DNA from 2 places in the Paraburkholderia aromaticivorans genome. Region 2 is predicted to be linked to the other one. Evidence: riboswitches for the same ligand, from Rfam matches in the RefSeq annotation. Region 2 holds a riboswitch; the other holds the start of a gene.
The links. Region 2 has a riboswitch for manganese ahead of CJU94_RS05835 (sodium:calcium antiporter). Riboswitches for the same ligand answer to the same signal wherever they lie in the genome.

Region 1 (15,999 bases), 800 kb from region 2:
GGACAGCAGCACCGGATAATCGGCCTTGCTGGCGCGCAGCGTGACCGTGAAGGTCGCCATCACGTCCGGGCGGTCGAGGAAGTACGTGATGCGGCGAAAGCCCTCGGCCTCGCACTGCGTGAAGAAGTTGCCGCCCGACACATAAAGGCCCGACAGCGTGGTGTTCTCGGCCGGATTGCAGATGCTCGTGAGCGTCAGTTCGAAGTGGTCCGGCACATTGTCGAGCAGCAGGCCGTGTTCGTGCGCGTGGGCATTGGCGAACGGCTGGCCGTCGATGGCGGCGCTGACGAATTCGAGCTGTTCGCCCATCAACTCCAGATGCGCGGCGCGCGACGCCTCCGGATTGCGGCGCACGCGCATCGTGTTCCTGACAACCGTGCGTTCGGGAACCAGATCGAACTCCAGGGCGACGGTGTCGATCAGGAAGGCGGGCGGCGCGTAGTCGGCGCGGCGAATCACATTGGGCGTTGCGGTATCGGCCATGGCGTTCTGTAGTGTTGGAACTCGAGCCGGCAGGCGCGCTTCTGGCGTGCGAGCCGGGCATGTCGAGCCATTGTACAAAGCCTCGGCGAATTGTGCGGAGCGAACTTTTTACCGATATGCCTGGTCAGCGTATTATCGGGCGGCCGCGCGGTGCAAAAAGGCTTGCGCGCCGAGCGGGCCGGTCATGACGAACAATACAGAGGCATTGAGAAGTTTCACGAGGTAGACCATGAAAATCGATCGATGGACCCGCCGCGCCACGCTGCTGCTCGCCGCGCTGACGGTGCTGCTTTCCGGCTGCACGACCTACGTGACCACCCAGGTCACGGCCTTCTCCGACTGGAGCGGCAACGATGCCACCCGTACCTATGCATTCACGCGGGCCGCGGACCAGCAGAACAATCTCGAACTCAGCACCTACGAGCGCTTTGTCGCCAGCGAGCTCGCCACGCACGCGTTCCGGCAGGTCGACAGCGCGCAGGCGCGCTATCTGGTCGGACTGTCGTACGGGATTCGTTCGGATATGGTGACGGTCGCTGAACCGGTGTATTACAACCCGTGGCCTGCGCCGTACTGGGGGCGGCCGTTCGATCCGTGGGGTCCGTGGGGACCGTATCCCACCACGTACGTGAATCAGAGCTATCCGATCTTCACGCATCTGCTCGGCATACGGATCACCGAGCGGACAACCGGCAAGGAGGTCTACAACGTGACGGCGCGCAATTCGGGCGGCGAGTCGTCGCTGGTTCGCGCCATGCCCTTTCTGGTGCGTAGCGCGCTTGCCGATTTCCCGCTCGGCAACGGTGTGGTTCACACGGTGAAGATTCCGCTCAACGGGAATGGGGCGGCATCGAATGAAATTGCTGCTACCGGCGCCGCGCCCGCGGCGGCGCCGGCGCCGGCCTCCGGCGCGAAAGTCGTGCAGTAGCTTCTGTCGACGGGCGACGCGTGGAAGCGCGAGCGCCGGCAGCGAACAAAACGAACGGCCCCGCAGGGATGAGCTGCCGGGCCGTTTGTCCTGGTGGAGCCCGGCCAAGCGCGAAACGGCCTAAACTGCCGCGCTAGCGGAACGGCGCACCGAGAACGGCGAGCGGACCCCGGCGAGCGCGACCGGCGACGGCAAACGGCAAACGGCAAACGGCAAACGGCAAACGGCAAACGGCAAACGGCAAACGGCAAACGGCAAACGGCAAACGGCAAACGGCAAACGGCAAACGGCAAACGGCAAACGGCAAACGGCAAACGGCAAACCACGACCGGAGACCACGCGCCGGCCGCGGGCCGACCAACGACGCACCAACGGCCGACCTAGACCCCGCCTGGCCGCCCACCCGCCTAAACGCCCACGCCGAACAACGCCATCGTCCCGAGAATCACGAACATCACCGCCGCGATGCCGTGCACCAGTTTGGTCGGAAGCCGATGAGCGAAACGGTCGCCGAGCAGGATCGCGGGCACGTTGGCGATCATCATGCCGAGCGTGGTGCCGGCCACCACGCCGAAGAAGTCATGAAAACGCGCGGCGAGGGCCACCGTCGCGATCTGCGTCTTGTCGCCCATTTCCGCGAGAAAGAACGTGACCACGGTCGCGCCGAACACGCCGAAGTGCGTGCGGCTGGTATTGGCTTCTTCGTCGTCGAGCTTGTCCGGAACGAGTATCCACAGCCCCATGCCGATGAACGACGCGGCCAATGCCCAGCGCATGATGGTCGGCGTGAGCAGCGAGCCGAGCCAGGCGCCGAGCGCGCCCGCGCAGGCGTGGTTCACGAGCGTGGCGGCGAGGACGCCCAGAATGATCGGCAGCGGCTTGCGATAGCGGGCCGCCAGAACGAGCGAGAGCAATTGCGTCTTGTCGCCGATCTCGGCGAGCGCGACCGCTCCGGTCGAAATGAGAAAAGCGTGATCCACGTTGTGTCGATTCCCCGGGCCGAGATATGAACGAGCGACGACCCACGACACGCCGGGCCCTGTTGCGGCGGTGTGTGGATCATCGGTCTCGCCAGGCCAGAGGCTGCGGCTGCCATGGCCGTACAGGCCAAGTCTGTTGACAGGCGCCCCCGCGAACCACACGTGTGGCGCATCCGGATGACCGTGGTGCGCACGTGCCGCGGGGCGGCTACTCCCCAATGAGGGACGGAGTATAACAGGCGCAGTCGCGCCCCATGAGGGATTGCGTCCGCCGCATTCACGGTTGTTGCGCGCCGAACGAAGTTGAGACGGACCCGGCGTCGTATATTTCTGTGCAAATGGCTCGCGGCGTGTGAGTGCTTTGCCAGCGCAATGCAATCCCGCCAATCTGAAACATTTTTTCAGAAAGTTAATTGAAAGTAATGGCGGAGAGCCGCGAATTGTTTTCGCGTCCAGACGACTGCAAGTCACGCCGCTAGTGGGTTTTGCATTTGGCCGCGCATCCGGAAAACATCCCGTCGGCGTGCGCAACGGCTTTTTCGCCGGGCGTCGCACGACAGATACGGATACAGATGGATACGTCTTTTATGGCTGATTTATCCCAGAATATTCAGTATGATTCCGCGACCATAGGGAGCCGGAGACGATTCTCCAGACAAACGGCGAGGGTACCTCAATAAACGGGGCCAAGTGCCGTTATATGGCTGAACCCTATATAAGATCAGAAGATTGGATCGACCCCGGCTGGAGGTTGCCGGTCCGCGCGGCGCGTACACGCTGTGACGGTGCCGTAGTCCGTCAGGCGCTTCAGCCTCTCCTCGCTTCTACGCGCGAACACCGATATGCCCGATCTGCACTGGACTATTCCGGTCGCTCGCTGGTCTAGCTGGCCTGCTGCCGCATCTGCCGCACCCGATATCGGCTTCATCGAGCCCATCGTGCGGCGTCGTCTGAGCACTCTGTCCAGAGTGGCGCTGAAGGTCGCGCACGACTGTGTCGCGCACAACGCGACGCGGGTCGTTTTCGCCTCGCGCCACGGCGAACTGCGGCGTACCACGGATATCCTGCGCGCCATCAGCGCGGGCGAGCCGGTGTCGCCGACCGCCTTCAGCCTGTCTGTGCTCAATGCGATGACCGGCGTGTTCGGCATTGCGCGTGGCGACCGCTCGGCGGCGAGCGCGATTTCGGCCGGTGCTGAAACGCTCGGGTACGCGCTGCTGGAAGCCCACGCGCAGTACGCGACACAGCCGGATTCGCCGCTGCTGCTGGTCTATGCCGACGAGCCGGCCGACCCGGCGTACGGCACGATTGAAGACGAAGTGCCGGGCGGTGCGATCGCGATCCTGCTCGGTAGCAAAACGGCAACCGGCGCACTGGAGTGCATCGTGTCCCGCGAGAGTTCGCGGGAGTCCGCGCCGGAGAGCGAAGCCACGGCGAGCGAGGCCGCCTCGCCAACCCGGTTCGCGACCCAGAGCCAGGCCGTGCAGCATTGTCTGGAAACCGGCCTGTCCGCTGCATGGCAAGGCGCCGGCGCCATCTGGCATTGGAGTTGGCATGACCGCGCGGCTTGATTATCTCTGGCGGTTCTGCGCAACCGGCATGGCCTTCGTGGTCTTCGGCATATGCGGCGTACTGTTTTCCGTGGTGGTGTTTCCGCTTGCATGGGTGTGGCCGCATCGCGCGTCACGGCAGTTCGCGGTGACGAGCGTGATCCACTGGTTTTTCCGCGCGCTGGTCGCGGTGTTGCAGCGCATCGGCGTGATGGAACTCGAGGTGTCGGGCGTACAGGCGTTGCGCACCGGCAGGCCGGCGATCGTGGTCGCCAATCACCCGACCTATCTCGACGTGATGGTGCTGCTGTCGCTTACGCCGCATGCCTGTTGCGTGGTGAAAAACGCGCATTGGAGCAACCCGTGTTTCTGGGGCATCGTGCGCTCGGCGGAATACGTCAGCAATGCCGATCCGGCGGAGCTGGTCGAGGCCGGCGCGAGACAGCTCGCGGCGGGCTATACGATGATCATTTTTCCGGAAGGCACGCGCAGCCCCGCGCCGAACCGGCTGCACGCTTTTTCGCGCGGTTTTGCGCACATGGCGCTGAAAGTCGGCGCACCCATCGTCCCGGTGCTGATGGACTGCGATCCGCCCGCATTCACCAAGCAGATGCGCTGGTACGACGTGCCGGCACGCGCGTTCCGAATGCGCGTGAACGTGCTCGAGCCGCTCGGCGTCGACCGGCTCGCGGCCCATGACACTCCACCGGCTCTGGCTGCGCGCAGCGTGACGAGCGCCGTCGAAGCACACATTACTCAGCACCTGTTCGATTATGGATTCTTTAAAACTGGAAATTAAACAGCTTCTGATCGAAGCGCTCGATCTGGAAGATCTGAGCCCGGCGGATATCGACGACGATGCACCGTTGTTCGACACCGACGGCATCGGTCTCGATTCGATCGATGCGCTCGAAATCGGCATCGTGCTGCGCAAACAATACCAACTGACCATCGCAGCGAACGACGAGCGCACGCGCGAACACTTCCGCTCGATCAGCACGCTGGCGGCGCTCGTGACGAGCCAGCGCGAAGCGGCGCACGCTGTGAACGAAACAACCAGAAAGGGGGAGTAAATCGTGTCCGAGGCAGAGATTCTGGAGCGCATCCGCGCCATCTTCAAAGAGAACTTCGCGATCGAGCCTGAGCGTGTCACGCCCGACGCGCATCTGTTCGAAGACCTCGATCTCGACAGCATCGACGCCGTCGACCTCGCGATCAAACTGCAGGAAATGACCGGACGCCGCATCAAGCCGGAAGAGTTCAAGTCGGTGCGTACCGTCGGCGATGTGATCGGTGCGGTCGAATCCCTGCTGGCGGCACAAGGCTGATGTCCGCCGCGCGCTCGCGAACGCAAGCGGCGGCGCAGCGGGCCGACGGTGCCTCGCCCGGCACCGCGCGCCAGCTGGGCAAAACCGCCGTGCAGATCCTGTTGAAGCTCGCGTACCCCGCGCTGATCCTGTGCGCGTGGCGCTGGGACACGCCGCGTTACGTCGGCTGCATGCTGTTCGCGATTCTCTGGCTACAGCGTTGGGCCGGCAGCGGGCCGGTCGCGAGCTCGCTGCGGCGGCTCTCCGCGATCGACTGGACGGTGGTCGGTTTGCTGAGCTGCGCGTCCGCGGCGATCGTGCTGACCAATAGCGAACTGCTGTTGCGTCTTTATCCGTCGCTCGTCAATCTGGGCCTGTTGATTGCGTTCGGCGCGACGCTCGTGCGCGGGCCGTCGATGATCGAAAAATTCGCGCGCCTCGGCAATCCGGACTTGCCGCCAGGCGCGGTGCGCCATACGCGGCGCGTGACCCAGGTGTGGTGTGGATTCTTCGCGCTGAACGGCGCGTTTTCCGCTTATACGGCGCTGTACTGGAGCCGTGCGAACTGGTCGCTCTATAACGGCGCGATCGCTTATGGGCTGATCGGCGTATTGCTGGTGGCCGAGGTCATCTGGCGTTACTTGGTCGTGCTGCCGCGCGCCGCGCGGTCGGAGGCGGCATGATCGCGTTGCACGATCTGTTGTCGGTGGTCGATGCGAGCGCCGCGTTGCCGACACCGGTTTGCCGCGACGGCGCCACCGTGCTCGATCGCGCGGCGTTTCGCGCGCGCGTCGCCGCGTTGATCGCGCTCGTGCAAACGCAGGGCGCGCAACGCTATGCGTTGTGTATCGACGATCCGTTCGATTTCGCCTGCGCGCTCTTCGCGTTGCTTGCGTGCGGCAAGGAGCCGGTGATTCCGGCCAATGCGACGCCGGGCTATCTGGCCGATCTCGCCGATGCTTACGACGCCGTGCTGACCGACGCGGATTTGCCGCCGTTTGCGCCCGGCGCCGAAGCCGCCGTCAACCACGAAGCGCACATCGACGCTCGAGCCCCGCTCACGCTCTACACCTCCGGCAGCAGCGGCCGCCCCAAGCCGATCCGCAAGACGCTCGCGCAATTCAACGCCGAAGTGCATACGCTGGAACAGCAGTGGGGCGCGCTGATCGGCGACGCGACGATGCTTGCGAGCGTGCCGCATCACCACATCTACGGTTTGCTGTTTCGCGTGTTGTGGCCGCTTGCCGCCGGCCGCGCATTCGACCGCGCGATCAGCATCGAACCGCTGCATCTGCAAACGCAGATCGACCAATGCGGCGCGGCGGTGATCGTTTCGACACCCGCGCAATTGTCGCGCTGGCCCGCGTTGCCCGGCTTCGCCGACCTGATGCCGGCGCCGCGCGTCTTCTTCTCGTCGGGCGGGCCGCTCGCGCTCGAGGCCGCGCAGGAATACGCCGCGGCCTATGGCGCCGCGCCGCTCGAGATTTATGGCAGCACGGAAACCGGCGGCATCGCGTGGCGACGCCAGGATCAGACCGACGCGTGGCAGCCGGTGGCGGGCATCGAAGTGCGCCGCGACGAAGACGGCGCACTGAACGTCCGCTCACCGCATCTCGATCACGCGGGCTGGCATCGTACCGACGACAGGATCGCCTTCGACGCCGATGGCCGTTTCCGTCTGCAAGGCCGGCTCGACCGCGTGCTCAAGCTGGACGGCAAACGCGTGTCCTTGCCCGAACTGGAGGCGCGCCTCGCGCTGCATCCGTATGTGGCGCAAGCCGCGATCGTGCCGCTTGCCGGCGCCTCGCGCGAGCGCGTCGGCGCCGTGGTGGCGTTGACTGAAGCGGGCGGCGCGGCATTGCGTGACGAAGGCCGCGTCGCGCTCGCAAAGGTTCTGCGCCGGCATCTCGCCGAATATTTCGACGTGGTGGTGTTGCCGCGCCACTGGCGTTTTCGCGTCACGTTGCCGTTCGACGCGCGCGGCAAACTGCCGGTGGCCGCCGTGGCGGCCGCCTTCGAGCCGCGCAGCGAAGGCGTCGAGGTGCTGGCCGAAGCGCGCAGCGGCGACACGCTGCATTACGAGCTGCGCGTGCCGCCCACGCTCGCGCATTTCGCCGGCCATTTTCCCGGCCTGCCGATTCTGCCCGGCGTCGTCCAGGTCGACTGGGCCATACGTCTTGCCGCCGATCACTTGCCGGCCGTGCGCGCGGTGGCGTCCGTCGATCGTCTGAAGTTCATGGCGCCGGTGTCGCCGGGCGCGGTGCTCGAGCTCACGCTCGCGCACGAGGCGGCGCGCCGGCGCGTGCAGTTCGCGTACCGCGCGAACGGCCGCGAATGCGCGTCCGGCGTAATCGTCTACGGGGCGCCGGCATGACGGCTTTCTCCCCCTGCATCGTCATTCCGATCTACAACCATCAGGACGCGATCGGCGCGACCGTCGCCCATCTCGCGGTTCACGGCCTGCCGTTTTTCGTCGTCGACGACGGCAGCGACGAGGCTACCCAGCAGGTGCTCGCCGCGCTCGCGCAGCAATACGCGGGGCAACTCTCGCTGCTGCGTCTGCCGGTCAACGGCGGCAAAGGCGCGGCGGTGATGGCGGGGCTGCGCGCCGCGCGCAAGGCGGGTTACACGCACGCGTTGCAGATCGACGCCGACGGCCAGCACGACGCCACGGACGTGCCGCGTTTCATCGAAGCGGCGCGCGCCGAACCGGGCGCGGTGATTCTCGGGCGCCCCGTCTACGACGAGAGCGTGCCGAAAGCGCGTCTTTATGGCCGCTATCTGACGCATGTGTGGGTATGGATCGAAACGCTTTCGCTGACCATCCGCGATTCGATGTGCGGCTTTCGCCTCTATCCGCTCGCGCTGGCCTGCAATTTGATCGACAGCGTGAGGCTGCCCACGCGCATGGACTTCGACATCGAAATCCTCGTGCGTCTGTACTGGCGGCGCGCCGCGTTCCGCTCGATCCCGACGCGCGTCACCTATGCAACGGACGGCGTCTCGCATTTCGACGTGCTGTGGGACAACGTGCGCATCAGCCGCAGTCATACGCGGCTCGTGTTCGGCATGCTGTGGCGTCTGCCGATGCTGCTCGCGCACAAGGTGATCCCGCGCCGCGCCGCGCACGCCGAAAGGCAGAGCGAACCGGGCGAGCAGAACGCTCAGGACTGGTGGCGTATCGCCGAACGCGGCAGCCATCTGGGCATGTCGCTGCTCGCGCTCAGTTGCAAGCTGTTCGGCCGGCGCTTCACCGCGCTCTGGCTGCATCCGATCGTCGCGTATTTTCTGCTCACCGGCCGCGCCGCGCGCGAGGCTTCGAGCAACTATTTCAGGCATCTCGGCGCAGCCGCGCCGCAGGGCGGCACGCCCCGTCCCGGCTGGCTGTCCGCGTACCGCCATATGCTGGCGTTCGCGCAGTCGGGCTTCGACAAGCTCGCCGCCTGGTCGGGCCGCGTCAACAACGCCGACGTCAAGTTCGAAGATCCTTCGGCGTTCGAAGCATTGGTGGCGAGCGGCAAGGGCGCGCTCGTGATCGGCGCGCATCTCGGCAATCTGGAGATGACCCGCGCGCTCGCCGCGCAGGGCGCGTATGCGAAGGTCACAGCGGTCGTCTACACGGAGCACGCGCGCCGTTTCAATAGCGTGCTGGCGTCGGCCAATAGCGAGTTCGCGCGGCATCTGCTCGAAGTCCGTGACTTCGGACCCGATACCGCGGTGATGATGCAGGAGCGCGTGGATGCCGGCGAGTTGCTGGTGATCGTCGGCGACCGCGTGCCCGCGCACGAAGCAGGCCGCACGACCGAGGCGCAATTTCTCGGCTCGACCGCGCCGTTCGCGCAGGGGCCTTATGTGCTCGCGCACGCGCTGGGCTGCCCTGTCTATCTGTTCTTCTGTCTGAAAGAGCACGACGGCTACCGTCTTTACTTCGAGCCGTTCGCCGAGCGCATCGAACTGCCGCGCCGCGAACGCGCGCAGCATCTCGCCGCGTGGGCGCAGCGCTATGCCGTGCGTCTCGAACACTATTGCCGCAAGGCACCTTACCAATGGTTCAACTTCTTCGATTTCTGGGCCAGCCCCAAGCGAGGCGCGAATGGCCGAACATGATCTGATCGATGTGCCGAACGCGGGCGCCGGCTTGAAGCCGGCGGCGGTCGTCATCGGCGGGCGCAAGCTGACGATCGAGGAGGTCGTCGCGATCGCGCAGCACGGTGCGCCGGTTGCGTTGAGCGCCGATCCGGCATGGCGCGCGCGCATCCAGCGCGGCGCGGATTTTCTGCGCCGGCATCTGGCCGCGGGCGCGACCGTGTACGGCGTGAACACCGGTTACGGCGACGCCTGCGTGGTCGACGTGCCGACGGACCTGGTCGAAGCGCTGCCGCTGCAACTCACGCGTTATCACGGCTGCGGCATGGGCCAGTATCTCGACGACGCGCAAACGCTCGCGGTGATCGCCGCGCGGCTCAATTCGCTCGCATATGGCTTTTCCGGCGTGCGTTCGGTGTTGCTCGAACGTCTGGCCGATCTGGTCAACCATCGTGTGTTGCCGCGCATTCCGTCGGAAGGCTCGGTCGGCGCGAGCGGCGATCTCACGCCGCTCTCGTATGTGGCCGCCGCGCTGGCGGGCGAACGCGACGTGATGTTCGCAGGGCAGTTGCGCAGCGTGCGCGACGTGTGGACCGAGCTCGGTCAAACGCCGCTCACGCTGGCGCCGAAAGAGGGGCTCGCGCTGATGAACGGCACCGCCGTGATGACGGGTCTCGCCTGTCTTGCGTTCGCGCGCGCCGACCATCTCACGAGGCTTACCGCGCGGCTGACGGCGCTGTGCACCGTCGCGCTCGACGGCCGCGCCGCGCATTTCGACGCCATGCTGTTCGAAGTGAAGCCGCACGCCGGCCAGGCCGAAGCGGCGGCATGGATCCGTGACGACCTGGCCGGGCGCGACGACACGCCGGGCCACCGTCTGCAGGACCGTTATTCGATTCGCTGCGCGCCGCATGTGATCGGCGTGGCGCGCGACGCGCTCTCGTGGGTGCGCCGCGATATCGAGAACGAACTGAACAGCGCGAACGACAACCCGTTGATCGATCCCGACAACGAACGCGTGCTGCACGGCGGCAACTTCTACGGCGGTCATATTGCCTTCGCGATGGATTCGCTGAAGGTGGCCGTCGCCAATCTGGCCGATCTGATGGACCGGCAGCTCGCGCTCCTCGTCGACGTCAATTTCAATAACGGCTTGCCGCGCAATCTGTCGGGCGCGACATCCGCGCGCGCCGCGATCAATCATGGTTTCAAGGCGGTGCAGATTTCGTCGTCCGCATGGACCGCGGAAGCATTGAAGAACACCATGCCCGCCAGCGTGTTCTCGCGCTCCACCGAGGCGCACAACCAGGACAAGGTCAGCATGGGCACGATCGCCGCACGCGACTGTTTGCGCGTGCTGGAACTGACGGAGCAGGTCGCCGCCGCGCATACGCTCGCGACGGTGCAGGCCGCTCGCCTGCGGTTGAAGATCGACAGCGCAACGCCGGTGCCCGCGCCGCTGCGAACGTTTATCGACAGCGTAAGCGCGCAGTCGCCCTTCGTCGAGGAAGACCGCGCGCTCGAACACGAGCTGCGCGCGCTGACCGCGCGCATTGCCGCGTGCGATCTGCTGCGGGACGATCGTGGAGGATCGAACGTATGACCGGGTCCCGCAAGGTGTTGAGCGCGAGCGCGACCGTGGAAGTGCCGTTCCACGACGTCGACGCGATGAACGTGTGCTGGCACGGTCACTATCTGAAGTACTTCGAGATCGGCCGCGCGGCGCTGCTGCGCGCTTTCGACTACGACTATCGCGAGATGCAGGCGTCCGGTTACCTGTGGCCGATCGTGGAGGCGCATCTGAAGTACGTACGGCCGGCCACCTACGGTCAGCAGATCGAAGTGCGCACGCAACTGCTCGAACACGAAAACCGCCTGAAAATAGGCTATGAAATCGTCGATTGCGCGTCTGGCACGCGGCTGACCAAGGGCTATACGATCCAGGTCGCGGTCGATGCCGCGACCCAGGAGTTGCAGTTCGTTTCGCCGCCGGTCGTGTTCGACAAGCTGGAGCGCGTATGGGGACGATGAATGTGCGTGCCGCGCTCGTGGGCGCATTGAGCGCGTTGAGCGTGACGACCGTAGCCGCTGTGTTCGCTGTGTTCGCCGTGACCGCATGGACGCAGCCTGCCGCGGCGGCATCGGCGACCCAGGGCGCGCCTGCCGCGGGCAACCCCGCGCTCGTCGCGCAGATCGCCGCGCGCCTCGCGCAAGCCAAGGGCGTGCGCGCCCAGTTCACGCAGACGCAAACGCTCGCCGCGATGAAGCAGCCGCTCGTCAGCACCGGCTCGCTGGTGTTTTTCCGCGAGCGCGGCGTGATCTGGCAGATCGACAAGCCCTACCAGGCCACCTACATCATCACCGACGCCGGCGTCGCCGAAGTCGACGCCAATGGCGGGCGCGTCACGACTCACGGCGCACAGGGCACGCGCGGCGTCGCGCAAGTCTCGAAGATGATGCGCGCCATGCTCGGCGGCGATCTGTCGGCGCTGTACTCGCAATTCGACGTCGAAGCCCAGGGCAGCGCCGCGCAATGGCGCATGCAACTCACACCGAACCAGCCGCAGATCGCCCAGTCGATCAAAGGTCTGGCGATGAGCGGCGGCGACTATCTACAGAACTTGCGCATCACGCTGGCGAACGGCGACGTCACCCAACTCGAGTTTACAAAGAGCGCGGCCGTCACCGAACTCACCGCGGCTGAGCGCGGCCTGCTCGGGGCGCCGTGATGGAGATGCTGCAACAGCGGTCCACGAAACAGGCGTGGGGCATGCGCGCCGCGTGGTTGCTGCTCGCGTTCGTGGCGGCGCTGTATTGCGGCTGGCGTTTCGCCGGACCGTCGCCGCTGCAAACCAATCTGCTCGCGCTCTTACCCGCGACCGAGGCAGATCCGGTCGCCGAAAAGGCGGTCGATACGCTGGCGAGCGCGCTCGGCGACCGCACGGTTTTTCTGGTCACCAGCAATGACGACGCGCACGCGAAAGCCGCTGCGAAGCAACTGGGCGCTTCATTGCAAAAGAGCGGCGCGTTCGGTTCCGTGACGGCGGAACTGCCGCCGTTCGACCTGTCGCAGATCGCGGCGCTATACATGCCGTACCGGTTCGGCTTGCTGGCGCCGGGCGACCGAACGGCGCTGGCGGGCAACGCCGTGGGCGCCACGCTGCGGGACACGCTTGCCCAGCGCATCTACAGCCCGCTGCGCGGCGGACTCACCACGCCGCTCGCCGACGACCCGTTCGGCTGGCTCGAACATTGGCTCGGCGGCCTGCCGCTCGCCACCTCGAATCTCGAACTCGAAGACAACATGCTGGTGTCGCATCGCGGCGCCGCCACCAGCGTGCTGATCGTCGCGACGCTGCCGGGCTCCGCCTACGAAACGAAGACGCAGCACGCCGTGCTCGCGGCGCTGGCCCAAGGCGAAGGCGCGTTGAAGCAGGCGTTCCCGGATGTCTCGGTGGCGCGAACCGGCGCCGTGTTTTACGCGCAAGCGGCGCGCGGTGCGTCGGAGCATGAAGTGCATCTGATCGGCATTGCTTCGCTGTGCGGCATCGCGCTGCTGATGATGTGGGTGTTCCGCTCACCGCGTCTGCTGTTGTTCGGCTTCGTGTCGACCGCGCTCGGCATTGTCTGCGCGCTGGCGGTGACGATGCTGGTGTTCGGCAAGCTGCATCTGTTGACGCTCGTATTCGGCGCGAGCCTGATTGGCGAGGCCGTCGACTATTCGATTCAGTACTTCGTCGTCTATCTCGGCGCGCAACGCGATTGGGACGCGCATCGTGGCGCGCGCGCCGTGCGTCCCGCGTTGAGCGTGGCGCTCGCGACGAGCCTGCTCGGCTACGCAATCCTCACGTGGGTGCCGTTTCCTGCGCTCAAGCAGATTGCCTGTTTCGCGATCGCGGGCATCACCACGGCGTTCGCCTCCGTGCTGTGGCTGCTGCCCGCGCTGCTCACGCGCGCGCCCAAACGCAGCCCGCAGCGCGTGTTCGCGGGCGCGGCGCGCGTGCTGACCGGGTGGCATCGCACGATCGGCGGCAAGCGGGCGTGGTTCGTGGCGGCACTGTTGCTGTTGCTGGCGATTCCCGGCTGGCTGCGTCTGACCAGCGACGACGATATCCATCTGCTGATCCAGCGCGATCCCGCGCTCGTCGCGCAGGAAGACAAGGTGCGCGAGGCGGTCGGCGTGGATAACAGCGCGCAGTTTTTCGTGGTGCGCGGCGAGACGCCGGAGCTCGTGCTCCAGCGCGCCGAAGCGTTGGGCACGAAACTGGATGCGCTGAACGGCACGGCGAACAAGGTCGGCAGCTATCAGTCGGTCGCGCAATTCGTGCCGTCCGCGAAACAGCAGAATGAAGACCGCGCGTTGCTCGCGCAACGTGTGTTCGACGATCGCGCCGCATTGCGCGCCACGCTCCTGCAAGCCGGCTTCAAGGATGAAGTGGCCGACGCCTGGCTCGCCGCGTACGCGAAACCGCAAACCCCGCTGACGATCGATACGTGGCTCGCGGCGCCGTGGTCGCAACCGTACAGACACCTTTGGCTCGGCGAAGTCGATGCGTCGGCGAAAGCCTATGCCGCGGTCGTCATTCCGCAAGGCGTGACGCCGCGCAACGAACCCGCGCTGATCGCGACCGCGCGAGGTTTGCCTGGCGTCGCGTTCGTCGACAAGGCTGCGAGCGTGTCGAAGCTGTTCGGCGCGTATCGCGTGGATAGCGGCTGGTGGCTCGGCGGCGCATTGTGCCTCGTGCTGGTTCTGCTGATGCTGCGCTATAGCGTGCGCGGCGGCATTGCCGTGGTGTTGCCGGTGCTGCTCGCCGTCGGCGTCACGCTCGCCGTATTCGGCTACGCGCGCGTGCCGCTGAATCTGTTCAACTGGCTCGCGCTGATGCTCGTGCTGGGCGTGGGCGCAAACTATGCCGTGTTCCTGCGCGAAGGCTGTCTGCGCGCGGACGCCGACCTCGGCGCGGTGTGGACGGGCGTGTTGTTGTCGGCGGCCACCACGTTGTTGTCGTTCGGCATGCTCGGCATGAGCGCGATGCCCGCGCTGAAGAGTTTCGGCGCGACGCTCGCGCTCGGCATCGCGGTCTCGGTGCTGCTCGCGCCGATCGGCATGCCATCGGAATCAAGGAGGGTCGCATGAAGGCGCCATCAGTTTATTTGCACGCGCTCGGCATGATCAACGCGCTCGGCGGCGACCTCGAGAGCATTGTCCCGGCGCTCGCCGCCGGCCGCTCGCCGGGTATGGCGAACGCGCATACGGGGATCGGCGAGGCGTTCGTCGGCAGCGTGCTCACGCCGCTGGAGCTCGCGCCGCGCGCCGAACTCGCCCGCTACGACTGCCGCAATAACCGCTTGCTGCTCGCCGCGCTGGCGCAGATCATGCCCGCTGTGGAAGCGGCGCGCGAGCGCTACGGCGCGCACCGTGTCGGCGTGGTGCTCGGCACCAGCACGTCGGGCATCGAAGCGGCCGAAGCCGCCTTCGTCTATCAGGCGCAAGCAGGCGATCTGCCCGCCAACTTCAATTACCGGCAAATGGAAATCGGCACGGCCGCGCCGTTCGCCGCCGCCGGGCTCGGCCTGCATGGTCCGGCGTTCACCATCTCGACCGCGTGCACGTCCAGCGCGAAGGCGTTTGCATCGGCGCGCCGGCTGCTGCAGTTGCACCTGTGCGATGCCGTGGTGGTGGGCGGCGTCGATTCGCTGTGCGAGTTGACGGTGCAGGGTTTCGCATCGCTCGAATCGACCAGCGCCACGCGCGCCAATCCGATGAGCCGCAATCGCTGCGGGATCAACGTCGGCGAAGGCGCGGCCGTGTTCCTGATGAGCCGCGACGAAGCGGCGGTGCGCCTCGCGGGCGTGGGCGAATCGAGCGACGCGCATCACATTTCCTCGCCGGATCCGCAGGGCGTGGGCGGCGAACTCGCGCTGCGCGCGGCGCTTGCCGATGCGGGCATCGAATCGTCGGCGATCGGCTACGTGAATCTGCACGCCACCGCCACGCGCAAGAATGACGAGATGGAAGCCAACCTGATGGCGCGCGTGTTTCCCGGCGGCGTCGCGACGAGCGGCACCAAGCCGCTGACCGGTCACCAGCTCGGCGCGGCGGGCGCCACCGAACTCGGCTTCGCCTGGCTGACGCTGGCGCGTGAGAACGTGCCTTTGCCGCGCCATCTGTGGGACGGCGAAAGCGATCCCGCGCTGCCCGCGCTGGATCTGGTCGAAAACGAGCGCTTCCTCTCGCAAGGCGGCGCGCAATACGCGATGAGCAATTCGTTCGCTTTCGGCGGCAGCAACGTCAGCCTCGTTCTTGCGCGATGAATTGCCCGACGAGTTGCCCGATGAGTTGCCCTATGACCCGCGCGATGCCCCCCACGCCCACCGTTGACGAACTGCTCCAGCAGCCGATCGAAGCGATCATCCCGCATCGCGGCACCATGCTGCTGATCGACGCGGTGCAGACGTTCGACGAAGAGACGCTGAGCGCGCGCGCCACGGTGCGCGCCGACGCGTGGTATGCCGATGCCGACGGCGCCATGCCCGCCTGGATCGGCATCGAACTGATGGCCCAGGCCATTGCCGCGCACGTCGCGTTGCTGGCCATGCGCGGCGGCGGCCGCGCGCGGCCCGGCGTGCTACTCGGCTCGCGCAGCTACAAGGCATTGCAGCCG
Region 2 (15,999 bases):
TCATGTGGCAACGCTGGTGCAACGAACAACCGCCGGTCGCGTTCGAAGTCACAGCAGAAGAAGCCATCGCCGCCACGGGCGACGCCACCACGCAGTCGAGGACGGGGGAAAACAAGTGAACGCTGCCTTACCGCTTGGGGCCATCGAGCCGCAGATCGACGAGCGCATTTACGTTACCCAGCCGCATCTTGCGCCTCTCGAAGAATTCATTCCCTATCTCCAGCAGATCTGGGACAGCAAGATCCTGACCAACGCCGGTCCGTTTCACCAGCAGTTCGAAGAGGCGCTGTGCAAGTACCTCGGCGTGCGTCATCTGGCGCTGTTCACCAACGGTACGCTCGCGCTGCTCACCGCACTGCAGGCGCTGCGCGTGACCGGTGAAGTGATCACGACGCCATATTCGTTCGTCGCCACCGCGCACTCGCTGGTCTGGAACGGCATCAAACCGGTATTCGCCGACGTCGATCCGTACACGCTCAATCTCGATCCCGCCAAAATCGAGGCCGCGATCACGCCGCAGACCACCGCCATCATGCCGGTGCATTGCTACGGCAAGCCGTGCGACGTCGAGGCGATTCAGAAAATCGCCGACAACTACAATCTGAAGGTGATCTACGACGCGGCCCATGCGTTCGGCGTGCAGACCGAGACGGGCAGTGTGCTCGAACACGGCGATCTCGCCGTGCTGAGCTTTCACGCGACCAAGGTGTTCAACACGTTCGAAGGCGGCGCGATCATTTGCCAGGACGCCAAGACCAAACAGCGCATCGACCATCTGAAGAACTTCGGTTTCGTCGATGAGGTGACCGTGGTTGCCTCCGGCATCAACGGCAAGATGAGCGAAATCAACGCCGCGTTCGGGCTGCTGCAACTGCAGCACATCGACGAAGCGCTGGCACGGCGCGCGCGGATCGACGCGATCTATCGCGAGCGGCTGCGCGACGTGCGCGGTATCCGCTGCCTGCCGAAGGAAGGCCAGAAAGTCGCGAACCACTCGTACTTTCCGATTCTCGTCGGCCCGGACTATCCGATCAGCCGGGATGCGCTGTATCAGAAATTCCGCGACCGAAACATCTACGCGCGCCGCTATTTCTATCCGCTGATCTCGGACTTTCCGATCTATCGCGGCCTGCCTTCCGCGCGTCAGGACAATCTGCCGGTCGCGCATGCCGCTGCGCAGCAGGTCCTGTGTCTGCCGATTTTCCCGGCGCTGACAGACGACATGCTCGATCGCATCATCGGGATCATCGCGGATACCTGAACGCCATGAAGCTCGCGATCATGCAGCCCTACCTGCTGCCGTATATCGGGTATTTTCAGCTGGCAGCGGCTGTCGACAAGTTCGTCTTTTACGACGACGTGAACTTCATCAAGAACGGCTGGATCAACCGCAACCGGATGCTGCAGGGCGACCAGGTGCGTTATCTCACCGTGCCGCTCAGCGGCGCGAGTCCGATGCTGAAGATCAACGAGGTGCTGGTCGAACCGCGCGAGCGCTGGCTGCGCAAGCTGCTCGAATCGATTCGGCACGCCTATGCCAAAGCGCCTTATTACCCGCAGGTGAGCACGTTGATCGGACGGATTCTGACGGAGCCCCTCGCGCCCATTTCACTGCTTGCCTCGCACACGGTGATGGAAATCTGCCGATACCTCGAGATCGACACCGAGTTCGTCCCGTCGTCGACGCAGTATGGCAATGCGCAACTCAAGGGCACCGAGCGGGTTTTGGACATTTGCATGAAAGAGCAAGCGGCCACCTATGTGAACCTGCCGGGCGGCCGCGAGCTTTACGATAGCAACGCATTCTCGGCACGCGGCGTGGAGCTCGCCTTTATCGAGCCGAATCTATCCCCCTATACGCAGTTCAACGACGACGCTTTTCATCCGGCTTTATCCATTCTCGACGTGCTGATGTTCAATAGCAGAAACAGCGTCAGAGATATGCTGTGCGTCGAGGTGAACGCATGATTTCGCGCGAACCGCGTGCAATCGGCGGATATTTCGAACTCGAACTGCCGCGAGTGGAAGCGCCGCTTCACGGCAACGCGCTGCGCTTTCAGTCGTCGCGCGCGGCGTTTCTTGCATTGCTGCGCGCCGGGCGGCCGACTGCCGTCTGGATGCCCTGGTACATCTGCGATGCGATGATCGAGCCGCTGCGCATGACCGGCACGCCGGTCAAACGCTATCGGCTCGACTCCGGCTTGCGCGTGCAGTCGGCCAATATCGCGCACGGTGAGTGGCTCGTCTACGTCAACTATTTCGGCCTGTGCGCTCACCAGATCGACGATGTCCTCAGCCGGTTTCCACGCGAGCGCGTGTTGATCGACAATGCGCAGGCGCTGTTCGCGCAGCCCGCCGATTGCCTCGCCACGCTCTACTCGCCGCGAAAATTTCTTGGCGTGCCGGACGGCGGGTATCTCGTCACACAGCAGCCGATCGAGTTGCCGCAAACAACTGACGATGGCTCATTGCAGCGCTGTGGGCATCTGCTGACACGACTCGCGAAAGACGCCGAAGCGGGCTACGCCGATTACGCCGCGGCTGAAGAAAGCCTGAAGCACCAGGAGCCGTTGCGGATGTCGGCATTGACCGAGCGGCTGCTCGCCGGCATCGATTACGACAGTGTGCGGGCACGCCGAGTCGAGAACTTCGCTTTTCTGCACGAGAAGTTGCAGCGCTACAACCGCTTCACGTTTCACTACGACGAACAGGCGGCACCGCTCTGCTACCCCTTCTTCGACGCGCCGGCCGGCGTGCGTGAAACGCTTCGCGCCCGGCGCATCTATACGCCCACCTACTGGCCGGATGTTGCGGACGCCGAAGGCGCGCCGGACTTCGAACGCGCTCTCCCGGGTTCGACACTTTGCCTGCCCTGTGATCAGCGGCTTACGCGCGACGATCTCGCGCCGATGGTGCAACACTTACTGGACCGGCTCACATGAGCGACAACACGATATTCCTGCGCGAGATCGAACGCGGCGACCTGCCGACCATCAATGCGTGGCGCGCCGACAAGGCACTGGTCAGCTTGCTGGGCGGCGCCTTCCGATATGTGGGCGCGGAGATCGACAACAAATGGTTCGATAGTTACCTCGGTTCCCGCGCGGGCAACGTGCGTCTTGCCGTATGCCTCGCCTCCACCCAGGAAGTCGTTGGCGTGACCTATCTGCTGGGCATCGACTGGGTGAACCGCTGCGCGGAGTTCTCTATTCAAATTGGCGCGCAGACGGCGCGCGGCCGAGGCATCGGCGAGGCCGCGACACGTCAGACGCTCGAACACGCATTCGGCGACCTCAATCTCAACCGCATTTCGTTGACCGTGCTCGCATCCAATGCGCGCGCCATCGCGCTTTACGAGAAGGTGGGCTTTCGTGCCGAAGGTCTGTTGCGCCAGGCCGCCTTCAAAGGCGGCCGCTATCTCGACGTCATTCCGATGGCCATCCTGGCCGATGACCGACGCTGAGCCCTTCATCTTTGCCGTTGCCTCGCTCCACTCATGAACATGATTGACGCTCAACACCACACTGCGCTTGCAACGGCAGGCTGGACCGTGCTTCCCCGCCTGATCCGCAGCGCATTGCTCGACACGCTGGTCGAGGCGCTGGGTCCTTCGCTCGCGTTGCGCGACGAAATCAGACGACGCAACGGCGTGCTGGAAAACAGCGCCGGCACCTTGCATCACCTGCTGATGGATGATCCGTGCTACGTCGAATTGCTGGCGGAGCTCGCGGCGTTGGAGCCGATTTTCAAAGGATACTTTGAAGGCAACTTCATCCTGAATTCGTACGGCGGCGTGATCAACGAGCGCGACTCGCGTTCGTACGTGCAGAACGTGCATCGCGATATCCGCTTCGGCTCGGACACGCGGCGCTTCATGGTGAACGCACTGGTGATGCTCGACGATTTCACGCTCGAGAACGGTGCGACGCATATCCTCCCGCACTCGCAAAACATCCAGCAGCAGCCCACCGACGAACAGTTCTACGCGCAGGCCGCGCGTGCGACCGGCGAGCGCGGCTCGGTTCTGCTGTTCGATTCGCGCATGTGGCATGCCACTGGGCGCAATACCACCGACGCGCCGCGCCGGGCGCTGACACTGACGTTCACCAGCCCATTCTTCAAGCCGCAGCTCGATTACGCGAGGCTGTTCGGCTACCGCCATCTCGACCGCTGTAACGCATGGATGCGCCAGGTGCTCGGCTTCAACGCCCGCGTGCCGGAGTCGCTCGATGAGTTTTACGTGCCGGTGGAGCAGCGGTTCTATCAACGCGGACAGGATTGACGACATGAGCAGAGACTACAACGCGGAAGCGAAAGACCATCCGGAACATCGCTACGCCTACGACTTCGATTACCTGATGCATGAGTACATGCTTCGGACATTCGAGCCCTTTCTCGCCAGCGATAACGCGCTCGAACTGGGATGCTTCGAAGGCAACTTTACGCGCCTTCTGACGCAGCGTTTCGCGTCGGTGGAAGTGGTCGAAGCATCGGCGGACTGCATTGCCGTTGCTTCGGATAAAACCAGGGGCGCCGTCAAGTTTCATCACTCGACGTTCGAGACCTTCGAACCGTCGCGACGCTACGACAACATTTTCCTCATCCATACGCTCGAACATCTCGATCATCCGGTCGAAGTCCTGCGCCGGATCGGCAGCTGGCTATCCGAGGGTGGCCGGCTGTTCGTCGCCGCGCCGAATGCGCGCGCCGGCTCCCGGCAGATTGCGGTCAACATGGGGCTGATCGACCATCACGCCGCCGTGACGCCAGCGGAAGCCGCGCACGGTCACCGGGTGACCTATTCGATCGATACGCTGCGGGCCGATCTGCGTGCCGCGAAGCTTCGCCCAGTGACTGAGGGCGGCGTCTTTTTCAAGGGTCTCGCCAACTTCCAGATCGATGCGGCGCTGCAGGCGGGCATTATCTCCAGAGCGTATCTGGACGGCTGTTTCGAGTTGGGGCGCGTCTATCCCGACTTGTGCTCCAGCGTGTATGCGGTATGCGAACGCGAGAGGGAGCATTGATCGGGGCGACTCCAGCCGTTGGGTCTGGTTTGCAGCCGGCCTGAGCCGGCCGCCGTCTGCCATCTACGGGCAGTGTGCGGCTCGAATAGCGCCGCGTCACTGAAAAGTCGCATTAACCGACAGTTGCACCGCATTGCCCTTCGGCCGGTTGCTGGTGTTGAACTCGTTGACCCAGCGCAGCGCGGCCGACACCGGCGTCTTCTGGATCTTGCCGGACCACGTGACCATGGGTCCGAGACCGACGGAATGTCCCTGACTGCCGCCGACGACGTCTGCGATGCCGCCGCTGTCGTTGCCGATCTGCTGAATGTAGCCGCCCACTACGCCGACACCCCAGCCGTTGCTGAAGCGCTTGAGCGCGAGCAGATCGAGCACGCTGACCGGCGCATTGTGATAATGGGTGTCGCTATTGGGCGTGTAGAACTCGAGGCCATAGTTCAGCGACAACTCGATGTTCTCTTTCGGAAGCAGTTTCGTATAGGCGATCGTCGGCGTGAAGGTCCACGTGTTCTGCCCGGCATTGGCGAGCCGGTTAGGGTTGTAGGCACCGGTCGGCGCATAGATCTGCACGCTCAGCGCGACATGGTCGGTCTTGGTCAGGTGATAGCCGGCGATGACCGGCGTGAAGAAGAAATCGGCGAACTGCGTGCCGTGGTCGTTCGGCAAGCGGCTATGAAACGACGAGATGTCGGTGTACTGGAGCGGCACGCCGAACGAGGACGCGAAGTTCCAGCCACCCACGGTAATGCCCCACGTCTTGACCGCGGCGAGAATGGTGTATTCAGCCGTCGCGTTGACGCCGGCCGTGACCTGTCCGGCGATCGGAATCGACTTGCTCGCGCCTAACGAGCCTTCGTAGTAGATCGTGGCGGCGGACACGATCCAGTCGTTGGTCGGCGGCACGACGCCGCCGTACGGCGTCACCTGCATGCCGGTGATCGGCCGGCCGATGCCGCCCTCGGTCGCCCACGCCGTTTGGCTGAGACTCACGCCCGCCGTGGTCAGAAGCGCGCCCGTGCACAGTCGGGCGGCCAGCCGCCTCGTCGGGAAGAAACGGTTAGGTTGACTCATCATCGTCCTCGTCAAATACAAGTTCGGCATTCTCACTCCCGTCGAACCGCTTTCGGACCGTCTGCGTCGCAAAGCCGCACACGGGCAACTGCGCGCATGCGTTGGCCTTCGCACACGATGGGCGGCGGCGTCCAGTCTTCATCGAGTACTGCTTGCCGCAGCCAGTTGGCGCGCAAGGTCAGAGAGAACTTTGCGATAGCGAACGCCGGCAACCAAGCAGCGAACCTGACTTCGCCGGCCGCGCGTTTTGCTCGCAAAAACGTGAGTAAGCCTTTTGCGTTGACCGTCAGGTTTTTGTTCTGCTTGGCGAGCGCGTAGCGATTCTGCGGGTCGAGTGAAAAAAAAGCGATGCCAGTTGTATATCGCAAGAGACCGGATGCCTTCGACGCCCAGCAGCCGATCTCCAGGGAAGCTCACAGTGTAGCGCCCACTGCCGTCAACCCTCCCCCCGGATGCGTCGGTATCCGAATAAAAACACTTTGTCCCGCTCGAGCGATTGACAAAGGTATTCGATGTCGTTCTCGCCATTTATTAGTCGGTGATCGGGCCTCGTCCATGGGTATTCCTAGCGGCGAGCGCCTGTTTTTGCCTGACGCGAAATCGTCCCAACGCAATGATGGCGTTCGCGTGTCCGATTCGAATCGATTTCATTTTGCGCGCGCGTTCATGCGGCAGGGCAGCCAGACACTGGCGAATGCGGGGCCGCGGGAATGAAGCGCGGCATGTCATCTGGACAGGCGGGAAAGGCGGCGTGGCGGGCTACGGGGGCTTGCATGAGCGCTCCTTCAAAACGAGAAACGCCGCATCAAACGAAGCATGCGGAAAGTGGATGATTCACCACGCTGGCATCGTTGGGAATACTAGCAACGTTTCCGGCAAGGACAGAGATAAATTTGTAACGCGGCTGAAGCGCCGGCCCAAACGAGGCGCCGCCCCGCCTTCGAATTATTTGATGGGTATTCATCGTGCCGGAACGGACTCCACCGCCCTGCCTGAAACATCCTGCCAAGGCTGCGATGAGCGCGTCGGCCCATTAGACTGACGCTCGCTCCCGCTTCGACCCACCGTTTTCGATGAGGCCTTCATGATTCGCACGCTGCACCGTTACTGCATTGCCTTCACCGTCGTCGCACTTTCCGCTTGCTCCGTTACGCCGCGCCAGGACGGGGGTGAATCGCAGGCAGGCGCATCGACGACCGCGACGTTGGCATCATGGAACGACACGAAGGCCAAACGCTCGATCGTCGATTTCGTCACGCTCGTCACGACGCCCGAGTCCAAGGACTTCATCCCACGCGCCGACCGCATTGCCGTCTTCGATAACGACGGCACACTGTGGCCGGAGCAGCCCGCCCCGTTTCAACTGGTGTTCGCGCTGCAACGGGTGAAGACCGTGGCCGCAAGGCATCCGGAATGGAAGCGTCAGGAACCGTTCCGCTCGATCCTCAAAGGCAATCCGGGGACTGTGGCGGCAAGCGGCGACGCCGGCTCCATGCGCATATTGGCCGCGGCGCACGCGGGCATGACGGGCGAGCAGTTCGCCGCGCTCGTGCACGAATGGTTCGACTCCGCGAACGACCCGCGCTTTAACCGTCCATATACCGATCTCGCGTATCAGCCCATGCTCGAATTGCTCGCCTACCTGCGCGCGAATGGCTTCAAAACCTATCTCGCGACGGGTGGCGATGTCGAGTTCGTCCGCGAGGCGGCTCAGCGCATGGTTGGCATTCCACCCGAGCAGGTGATCGGTAGCACTGTCAAATACCGGTACAGCCAGACCAATGGCGCGATCTCGCTCACGCGCCTCGCGCAGGTCGATATGCTAGCGGATGGCGCGGCTAAACCGCTCGCCATCGATCGCGTGATCGGCAGACGGCCGGTGATCGCGTTCGGCAACGCGGATGGCGACACGCCGATGCTCGAATGGACCTCGGCAGGCGACGGTCCGCGCCTCGCGGCGCTCGTGCATCACACGGATGCGCAACGCGAATACCAGTATGACCGCGCGTCGAAGAGCGGCAAGCTCGGCAAAGGTCTGGACGAGGCCGGCGCGAAGGGCTGGCTCGTCGTCGACATGAAGGATGACTGGAAGACGGTGTTCAAGCCGGCCAACGCGGCGACGTCAGCCGCGGCCGGCGCACCGGCCAGGTGAGCGGAAACGGGCGCAAACGCGGAAGGCGGCCGAGGCACGGCCTTCCGTGACTGTGTCGCCTGGCGCCGGATGAGGCGTTGAGCGGCGCGGCTAGCGGGTCAGCGTAATCGCCAGATACGTGACATACAGCACGCCGCAAACCAGCAACGCCCACACCGGCACGCCGCGCGCGCGTACATTGATCCGCAGCCAGGCCGCGGCGGCGAGTGTGATCACGATGCCGGTCACGACTTCGATACGCGGGGTCCATGGCGTCAGCAAGATGCCGATCGCGGGCAGCAAGGTGCCCTGGAACACCATCGCACCGGTAATGTTGCCGAACGCCAGCGTGTCTTTGCCGCGGCGAATCCACAGAATGCTGTTGACCTTTTCCGGCAGCTCGGTGGCGATCGGAATGATCAGCAACGAGAGCAACAGCGGCGACACGCCGAGCGCCTGCGACACGCCGCGCACACCGTGGATGAAGCCTTCCGCGCCCCACACCAGCAACGCGACGGCGAGCGCCAGCTGGACCACGATCGTCGCCATGTTGGTCGGCACGCCGAGGCGCGAGATCAGCATCTTGCCTGGCGCTTCGGTGCCGTGACCGGCATCGACCAACTCATTCGATGCGCGGAAGGTCATCACCACATAGGTGATGTACACGCCGACCAGCGCCACGCTGAAAAGCGCGCGCACGATCATCTGCTCGTGCGGCACGTACATCGCCGCGGCGGCCAGCACGAACGCGCACAGGAAGTAGTTGAGGTCGCGCGTGAAGCCGGTCCGCTCCGGCGCGACCCAGCCGCTCGCGCCGCGCGAGCCGAGGATCGCGAGCGTCATGAGAAACGTGGAGAGAGTGGAGAGCATCAGCGGCGCGCCCAGAATCGCGCCGACGCCGATCTCCTGATTGACCGCGCTATCGGCCGTACCGCCGGCGATCGCCAGCAGCGGCACGAGGGTCTCGGGCAAAGCGGTGCCGACGGCGGCGAATAGCGAACCTGTCACGCCCTCGGAAATCTTGAGGCGTTCGCCCAGATGCTCGAGCGCGTTGGTGAAGAGTTCGGCGGCCACCAGAATGACGACCAGCATGACAGCGAGTTCGAGCAATAGACTGGTCATGCGCGGCTCCCCGCAAGCACGCAGAAACGCCGGCGCGATGGACGGCCCAAAGGGGAGACTGGCGGGGCACAACGATGTGTCACGGGACAACTCCGCGGTCGGACGTAGATGACAAACCAATGACGCACCGCCACCCGTCCGACCAGAACGAGGCAGTGCGCCAATGGTCTCGCCAAACCGACACGGTCGAACGCGCCATGACCTATCGGCCAAGTATGTTGACGCGCTCTCCTTCATGGGATGAAGGAAGGCTACTCCCCAGTGACCGGGCGATTCTAACGGTTGGGGATGCTTTCAACAACCTTGTTGCGGTGAAAGCGGATCGGCAATGCGACGTTCCACGGGTTCGTCACGCGGCCGCGGCTCGCACCGGTCAATTGAAGTGATACTGGAGACCGATGATGAAACTGTTGTTTGTCCTTTTGGTGCCGTCGCAATGGCTGGTGTCGGTAGTCCATTCGCCTACCGCGCTGACGTGCCTGGCAAATTTATATTCGACGCCCAAACCCCAATGAAAGCGCGTGTCGGGATCGTCTCCCGTGAATCCAAGGCGGAGATAAGGCAAAACCTGATTGAACGGCATGCCGAATTTCGCGTCAATTCCGCCGTCCTTATATGTTGTCGAGCCGTGATGTAAATCGGAAAAGGCCTCGGCGCCCACAACGAACCGGTCGATGTCGAAGTTATAGCCTGCCGTGAAACCCGGGAAAACCGTGGTATGCGACGCTTTATTGATGACGCCGGATGCGTCGGAGTTATTCACGCCTACCTTGAAGCCCAGATAGGGACCGGCGAATCGGCTCGCAGCAGTGACAGGCACGACCGATTGCGCGTGCACGAGGCTGGATAGCATCACAATGGATGCGCTTAAAATAAATCGGGTTATTCTGGACATGATCTGCAAAATAAGCAGCTGGCGTGCGAATGCTTCGCGGCGCCTTTTATTAATTAGGGAAGCGATTGTTGAAATGCCGCTCCGGAAATGTCCACGCGTTATGCGATTTGCATGGTCAACGCATGCTAATTAAGCGGATAGGATGCGGCAATTGGAAATTTCAGAAGACGGGGTTTTTACGTCTGATTCTTAATCGATGATCGGAAGATCAAGGATGCTTCGGGATAATTCCGTCAGCACAGACCAGATCGTAGACGGACCGTCAACGCGCGTGTCCGTGGCTTATGTGGAAAAAGCGGGCTGGAGGGGCACGCAAGGCCGTGAAAAACAAAAGGGCTTGGCGCACAAAGCACAAGCCCTTGATCGAAAGCGATTCTTCTTGGCGCGCCCGGCTGGGATCGAACCAGCAACCCCTGCCTTCGGAGGGCAGTACTCTATCCATTGAGCTACGGGCGCTTCAACACGAAAGCGCGGCAACCAGGATGGATGCGACGCCAAAGCGAGACCGAAAGGATACCCGGTTTCGGCCATACCGTCCACCGGACGGCCTGAATGACGGCACCGGGCGCCTTCCGGCCGGTCCGTGCGATGCGGGTAAACGCCTGCTGAACACCCCGCCGCGCCCCTCGCCGCCGTCGAAATCTTGCGTCTATAATCGTCCGTGGCTGATTTAAGAACAAGAAGTTGCCGTCACGCTGTACCGCTCACATACCCACGGAGACGAGACAAGCATGAGCGAAGCACCACACGGAGCCCCGATCAAAACCCCAGCACAGCTCATCGCCGCGGTCATCGCCGGGTTTGCTGTCCCGATTGTCATCATCGTTCTGCTGGCGGTCTACGTCGATAACTCGACGCGCACCGGCGCCGGCACAGACTCTCTCTCCGAAGCCGAGGTCACCGCCCGCATCAAGCCGTTCGCCCAGGTCGACATTCGCGACGCCAATGCGCCGCGCGTCTACAAGTCCGGCGAAGAAGTCTACAAGGCCGTGTGCTCCGCGTGCCACGCATCGGGTGCGGCAGGCGCGCCGAAATTCACCAATACCGCCGACTGGGCGCCACGCATCGCGCAGGGCTTCGACACGCTGCTGCACACCGCGCTCGCGGGCAAGGGCGCCATGCCGCCGCGCGGCGGCACCAGCCCGGACGACTACAGTGACTTCGAAATCGCCCGCGCGGTCACCTACATGGCGAACAATTCCGGCGCGAGCTTCCCTGAACCGGCGCAGCCTGCGGCGGGCGCCGGGGCGGCATCCGATGCGGCCGCAGCCGCACCGGTCGGCGCTTCTGACGCGGGTGCGGCCCAGGCGGCCGCGGCCATGGCCGCGATGGCCAGCGTGCCGCAAGCGGCGGCGCCGGCAGCCGGCGGCACGCAAAGCGCGGATGCTTCGCAAGCCGGCAAGGCGCTTTACCAGCAAGTCTGCCAGGCCTGTCACGCGGCCGGCGTGCTGAACGCACCGAAGTTCGGCGACAAGGACGCCTGGGCGCCACGTCTGAAAGAGCCGATGGACACGGTGTATAACTACGCGCTGCACGGCAAGGGCGCGATGCCCCCAAAGGGCGGCTCGAATGCCTCCGACGCGGACGTGAAAGCCGCCGTCGACTACATGGTCAGCGCGGTGAAGTAAGAGCCACTGCCACGTCAGCGACGTCGCAAAAAAATCCCTGCCCACGGCAACGCGGCGCAGGGATTTTTCGTATCGGCCGCAGTGAACGCGGTAGCCGGATCGCCGACTTTGCCGCTCACGCCGCCGAACACGCGTGCTTCGCCAGATCCCAGCGTTCACAGCACTCGCTCAAGGCTTCTGCAACAGCGCCTTCAAACTCGCAAGCCGGTCTTTCGGCGACATCGGCGCTTCTTCGGGCGTCGGCGGCGGGGCGTCGTCGAGCAGCATTTCGGGAATGAAGCGCGACGGCTCGCACACCACCGTTTCGCGCGCGCGCTTGCGCTTCTTGCACCAGTTCAGATGCAAGCTGCGCTGCGCGCGCGTGATCGCGACATACATCAGCCGGCGCTCTTCTTCGATGCGCGCGTCGTCGATCGGCTCGTCGTCGGGACCGCCGCGATGCGGCATGATGCCTTCTTCGACACCCACCAGAAACACGTGCGGATACTCGAGCCCCTTCGACGCATGCACCGTCGAGAGCCGCACGGCGTCGGGGTCTTCCTCGCGGCCTTCGAGCATCGACATCAGCGCGACGGTCTGGATCAGACCGAGCAGATTCTTGCCGGTGTCGCCGAGACCGTCGGCGGTGTCGTAGCCGGTTGCTTCGTCGGCCGCGGCGCCCGCAGGCTCAGCCTTGGTGCCTTTGCGCTTCAGCCATTCCATGAACTCCAGCACGTTCTGCCACTTGGACTGCGCCTGACGTTCGTCGAACGCGTCGTACAGATACGCTTCGTAGTGAATCGCGTCCATCAATTCGTCGAGCAGCGGGCCGGCCGCGTCCTTCTCGGCGCGATCGGTGAGGCGCTGCATGAAGTCGCAGAACACGCGCATGGGTTCGATCTGCCGCGGCGACAGACGCGCCTCGATGCCGCCCATGTACACCGCTTCGAACAGCGACACCTTGGCCTGACCCGCGAACGAGCCAAGCGCCTCGAGCGTCGTATTGCCGACGCCGCGGCGCGGCGTGGTGATCGCGCGGATGAACGCGGGGTCGTCGTTCGCGTTGGCGATCAGACGCAGATAGGCGCAGATGTCCTTGATCTCGGCTTTGTCGAAGAACGACTGGCCGCCGGACAACACGTACGGAATCCGCTCACGCCGCAGCACCTGTTCGAAGATGCGCGCCTGGAAGTTGCCGCGATACAGGATCGCGTAGTCGCGGAAATTCGCGCGCCGCTCGAACTTGTGCGCCGACAGACGGAACACCACGGATTCGGCCTCGTGCTCTTCGTCGTTGCATGGCGTGACGGTGATCGTGTCGCCCATGCCGTGCTCGGACCACAGCTTCTTTTCGAACAGCTTCGGATTGTTCGCGATCACGTTGTTCGCGGCGGTCAGAATGCGCACCGTCGAGCGGTAGTTCTGCTCCAGCTTGATCAGATGCAGCTTCGGGAAATCCTTGCTGAGCTGCCCGAGGTTCTCAAGCGTCGCGCCGCGCCAGCCGTAGATGGCCTGATCGTCGTCGCCGACCGCGGTGAACGCCGCGCGCTTGCCGGCCAGCAGTTTCACCAGTTCGTACTGGCAGGCATTGGTGTCCTGATACTCGTCGATCAGCAGATAGCGCAGCTTGTTCTGCCAGCGGTCGCGCACCTGCTCGTTCTTCTCGAAGAGTTCGGCGGGCAGACGGATCAGATCGTCGAAATCCACCGCCTGGTATGCGTGCAGCGTGGCCACGTAATTGCGGTAGACGATCGCGGCCTGATGCTCGTCCTCGTTCGCCGCAATCGCAATCGCCTGCTCGGGCATGATCATGCCGTTCTTCCACAGCGAGATGATCGACTGGATCTTGCGGATGAAACCCTTGTCCGTCGAGCCGACCTGCTCCTGGATCATGCCGAAGCAGTCGTCCGAATCCATGATCGAGAACTGCGGCTTCAGGCCGACGTGTTCCGCCTCCTGCCGCAGAATCTGCACGCCGAGCGAGTGGAAGGTGCACACCGTCAACTGGTTGACGGGCACTTTGCGGCCTTCCTTGCCGGGCGTGGTGAGCGTCTTGCCTTCCAGCAGCTTGCCCACGCGCTCGCGCATTTCCAGCGCGGCCTTGTTCGTGAACGTGACGGCGGCGATGTGGCGCGGCTCGAAGCCCTTGGCCTCGATCAGATGCGCGATTTTCTGCGTGATCACGCGCGTCTTGCCGCTGCCTGCGCCGGCGAGCACGAGACACGGACCGTCGAGATAACGGACCGCTTCATTTTGAGCGGGGTTCAGGCCTGCGGACATCGTCTGTGGATGGGTGATGCGGTTAAAGCGGCGGTTGAGGGCGGGGCGGCGCGAAACGCCGGCCGAAGGCCCGTGGGCATGCCGCGCGGAGCCGGCTGCCGGAACAGGCACCCCGTGCGGCACGGAGGGCGTTCCGGCCCGCTTTGCAATCGCGCGAGAGGAGCGATGTTAACACGGATGCACGCCACCGTTGCCCACGTCCCATGATGCTCACCCGGACCCCGACGACGCTGCCGGTCCACCTCACGGGCATGCCACAATTGCAGTGTTGCGCGCCGCCGCCACGGTGGCAAAGCGGCGCGCCGTTTTTTGCAGGAAGACAAGCATGTCCGCATCGCTGAAGATTGGATTGATGGGTTACGGTTTCGCCGGCGCGACCTTTCACGCGCCGGTAATCGCGCACTGCGGCCGCGCGAGCGTCGCGGCCATCGCCACGAGCCAGCCCGGGCGCGCGCTCGCCGACTATCCGCATACCAAGGTGGTGGCCGACCTCGACGCATTGCTGGCGCTCGAAGAAATCGACTGCATCGTGATCGCCACGCCGAATGACACGCACTTCGAACTGGCGCGCCGCACGCTGGAAGCGGGCAAGCACGTGGTGGTCGACAAACCGGTCACGCTGAATGCCGCCGACGCGCGCACGCTCGCCAACATCGCGCTCGCCCGCGGCAAGCTCTTCATGCCGTTTCACAACCGTCGCTGGGACGGCGATTTTCTGACCGTGCGCGATCTGCTCGCGAGCGGCGAATTGGGACGGATCACGCAATACGAATCACATTTCGACCGTTTCCGGCCGGAGGTGCGGCAGCGCTGGCGCGAGGAAGCGTCGCGCGGCGGCGGCTTGCTGCTGGACCTCGGGCCGCATCTGGCCGACCAGGCGTTGGCGCTGTTCGGCGCGCCGCAGAGCGTGCTGGCCACGGTGCGCACACATCGCGACGAGGCCAGCGCGCCGGACTACGTGCATATCCAGCTCGGCTACGGCGAGTTCGAAGTGGTGTTGCACGCCAGCGCGCTGACCGCCCTGGTCGCGCCGCGGTTCACGATTCACGGCACGCGCGGCAGCTACATGAAATACGGACTCGACACGCAGGAAGATCAGTTGAAGGCCGGCCTGCGACCGGGCGACGAAGGCTTCGGCGCAGGCAATGCGGCGGGTGTGCTGCGCGTGCTGGAAGGCAATCAGGAAGTGGAGCGCGAGTTGCCGACGCGTAACGGAGATTACGTGGGCTTCTATATCGCCGTGGCCGACGCCATCCAGAACGGCGTGAAGTTCCCGGTCAGCGCGCAGGATGCCGTCGACGTAATGACAATTATCGAGCTCGCCGCCCGCAGTTCGGAAGAAGGCGTCCGGCTGCCGTTTGAACGGGTTCGCTAACCCGTTTGCCTGCGCGCCGGTACGGCTTGTGTACCTAAAACCGCACTCGCCGCCCGCGCCGCGCAGGCCGCAATCTAACAAGCCCGAAAGGAACATAACGTTACAAATAAGGCCGCGCTCCCGGTCAGCGTGGTCCGGCAGTCAGCCGTTGCTTTCCGAGTAGCTACACAAAACGACAACGACTTCCGGAGAGTTCATGCCCCGTTCCATCCGCGCGCTTGCCGCGTGCGCCCTGCTCAGTTCCGTCGCCGCCTGCGTGGTGGCGCCTCAACCCGCGCCGGCACCTCGTCCCAGCCCGCAACAGATCGCGGATCAGCGCCTGCGCCAGGTCGACGGCCGCATCGATAATCTCGGCCGCCGTATCGATAACCGCGTGAATCAGGGTTATTACCCGCCCCCGCAAGGCGGCGCGCTGCATCATCGCCTCGACGTGATCCGTCAGGAAGCGCACGACATGGCCGCGCAACACGGCGGCGGCCTGTCCAGCGAAGAAC

Region 1: it holds a riboswitch for manganese, as region 2 does, so the genes downstream of both, CJU94_RS09630 (TMEM165/GDT1 family protein) here and CJU94_RS05835 (sodium:calcium antiporter) in region 2, are expected to answer to the same signal.

Annotation. Positions count from the first base shown of each region.
Region 1 is NZ_CP022989.1:2,091,234-2,107,232, forward strand. Features, by position in the region: gene pepN (aminopeptidase N) at 1-483, opposite strand, end outside; gene CJU94_RS09625 (DUF4136 domain-containing protein) at 713-1,411, shown strand; gene CJU94_RS09630 (TMEM165/GDT1 family protein) at 1,819-2,391, opposite strand; yybP-ykoY riboswitch at 2,398-2,620, opposite strand; gene CJU94_RS40810 (hypothetical protein) at 2,744-2,986, shown strand; gene CJU94_RS09635 (beta-ketoacyl synthase chain length factor) at 3,234-3,962, shown strand; gene CJU94_RS09640 (lysophospholipid acyltransferase family protein) at 3,946-4,740, shown strand; gene CJU94_RS09645 (phosphopantetheine-binding protein) at 4,715-5,014, shown strand; gene CJU94_RS09650 (acyl carrier protein) at 5,018-5,269, shown strand; gene CJU94_RS09655 (COG4648 family protein) at 5,269-5,931, shown strand; gene CJU94_RS09660 (ApeI family dehydratase) at 5,928-7,622, shown strand; gene CJU94_RS09665 (glycosyltransferase family 2 protein) at 7,619-9,355, shown strand; gene CJU94_RS09670 (HAL/PAL/TAL family ammonia-lyase) at 9,342-10,937, shown strand; gene CJU94_RS09675 (acyl-CoA thioesterase) at 10,934-11,365, shown strand; gene CJU94_RS09680 (LolA family protein) at 11,353-12,063, shown strand; gene CJU94_RS09685 (MMPL family transporter) at 12,063-14,471, shown strand; gene CJU94_RS09690 (beta-ketoacyl-[acyl-carrier-protein] synthase family protein) at 14,468-15,649, shown strand; gene CJU94_RS09695 (hotdog family protein) at 15,694-15,999, shown strand, end outside.
Region 2 is NZ_CP022989.1:1,294,444-1,310,442, reverse strand. Features, by position in the region: gene CJU94_RS05885 (tetratricopeptide repeat protein) at 1-119, shown strand, start outside; gene vioA (dTDP-4-amino-4,6-dideoxy-D-glucose aminotransferase VioA) at 116-1,261, shown strand; gene CJU94_RS05875 (WbqC family protein) at 1,267-1,968, shown strand; gene CJU94_RS05870 (hypothetical protein) at 1,965-2,942, shown strand; gene CJU94_RS05865 (GNAT family N-acetyltransferase) at 2,939-3,463, shown strand; gene CJU94_RS05860 (phytanoyl-CoA dioxygenase family protein) at 3,497-4,282, shown strand; gene CJU94_RS05855 (class I SAM-dependent methyltransferase) at 4,287-5,024, shown strand; gene CJU94_RS05850 (SphA family protein) at 5,121-6,098, opposite strand; gene CJU94_RS05840 (HAD family hydrolase) at 7,180-8,247, shown strand; gene CJU94_RS05835 (sodium:calcium antiporter) at 8,338-9,348, opposite strand; yybP-ykoY riboswitch at 9,440-9,620, opposite strand; gene CJU94_RS05830 (outer membrane protein) at 9,722-10,243, opposite strand; tRNA gene CJU94_RS05825 (tRNA-Arg) at 10,624-10,699, opposite strand; gene CJU94_RS05820 (c-type cytochrome) at 10,975-11,871, shown strand; gene CJU94_RS05815 (UvrD-helicase domain-containing protein) at 12,040-14,130, opposite strand; gene CJU94_RS05810 (oxidoreductase) at 14,456-15,505, shown strand; gene CJU94_RS05805 (hypothetical protein) at 15,702-15,999, shown strand, end outside.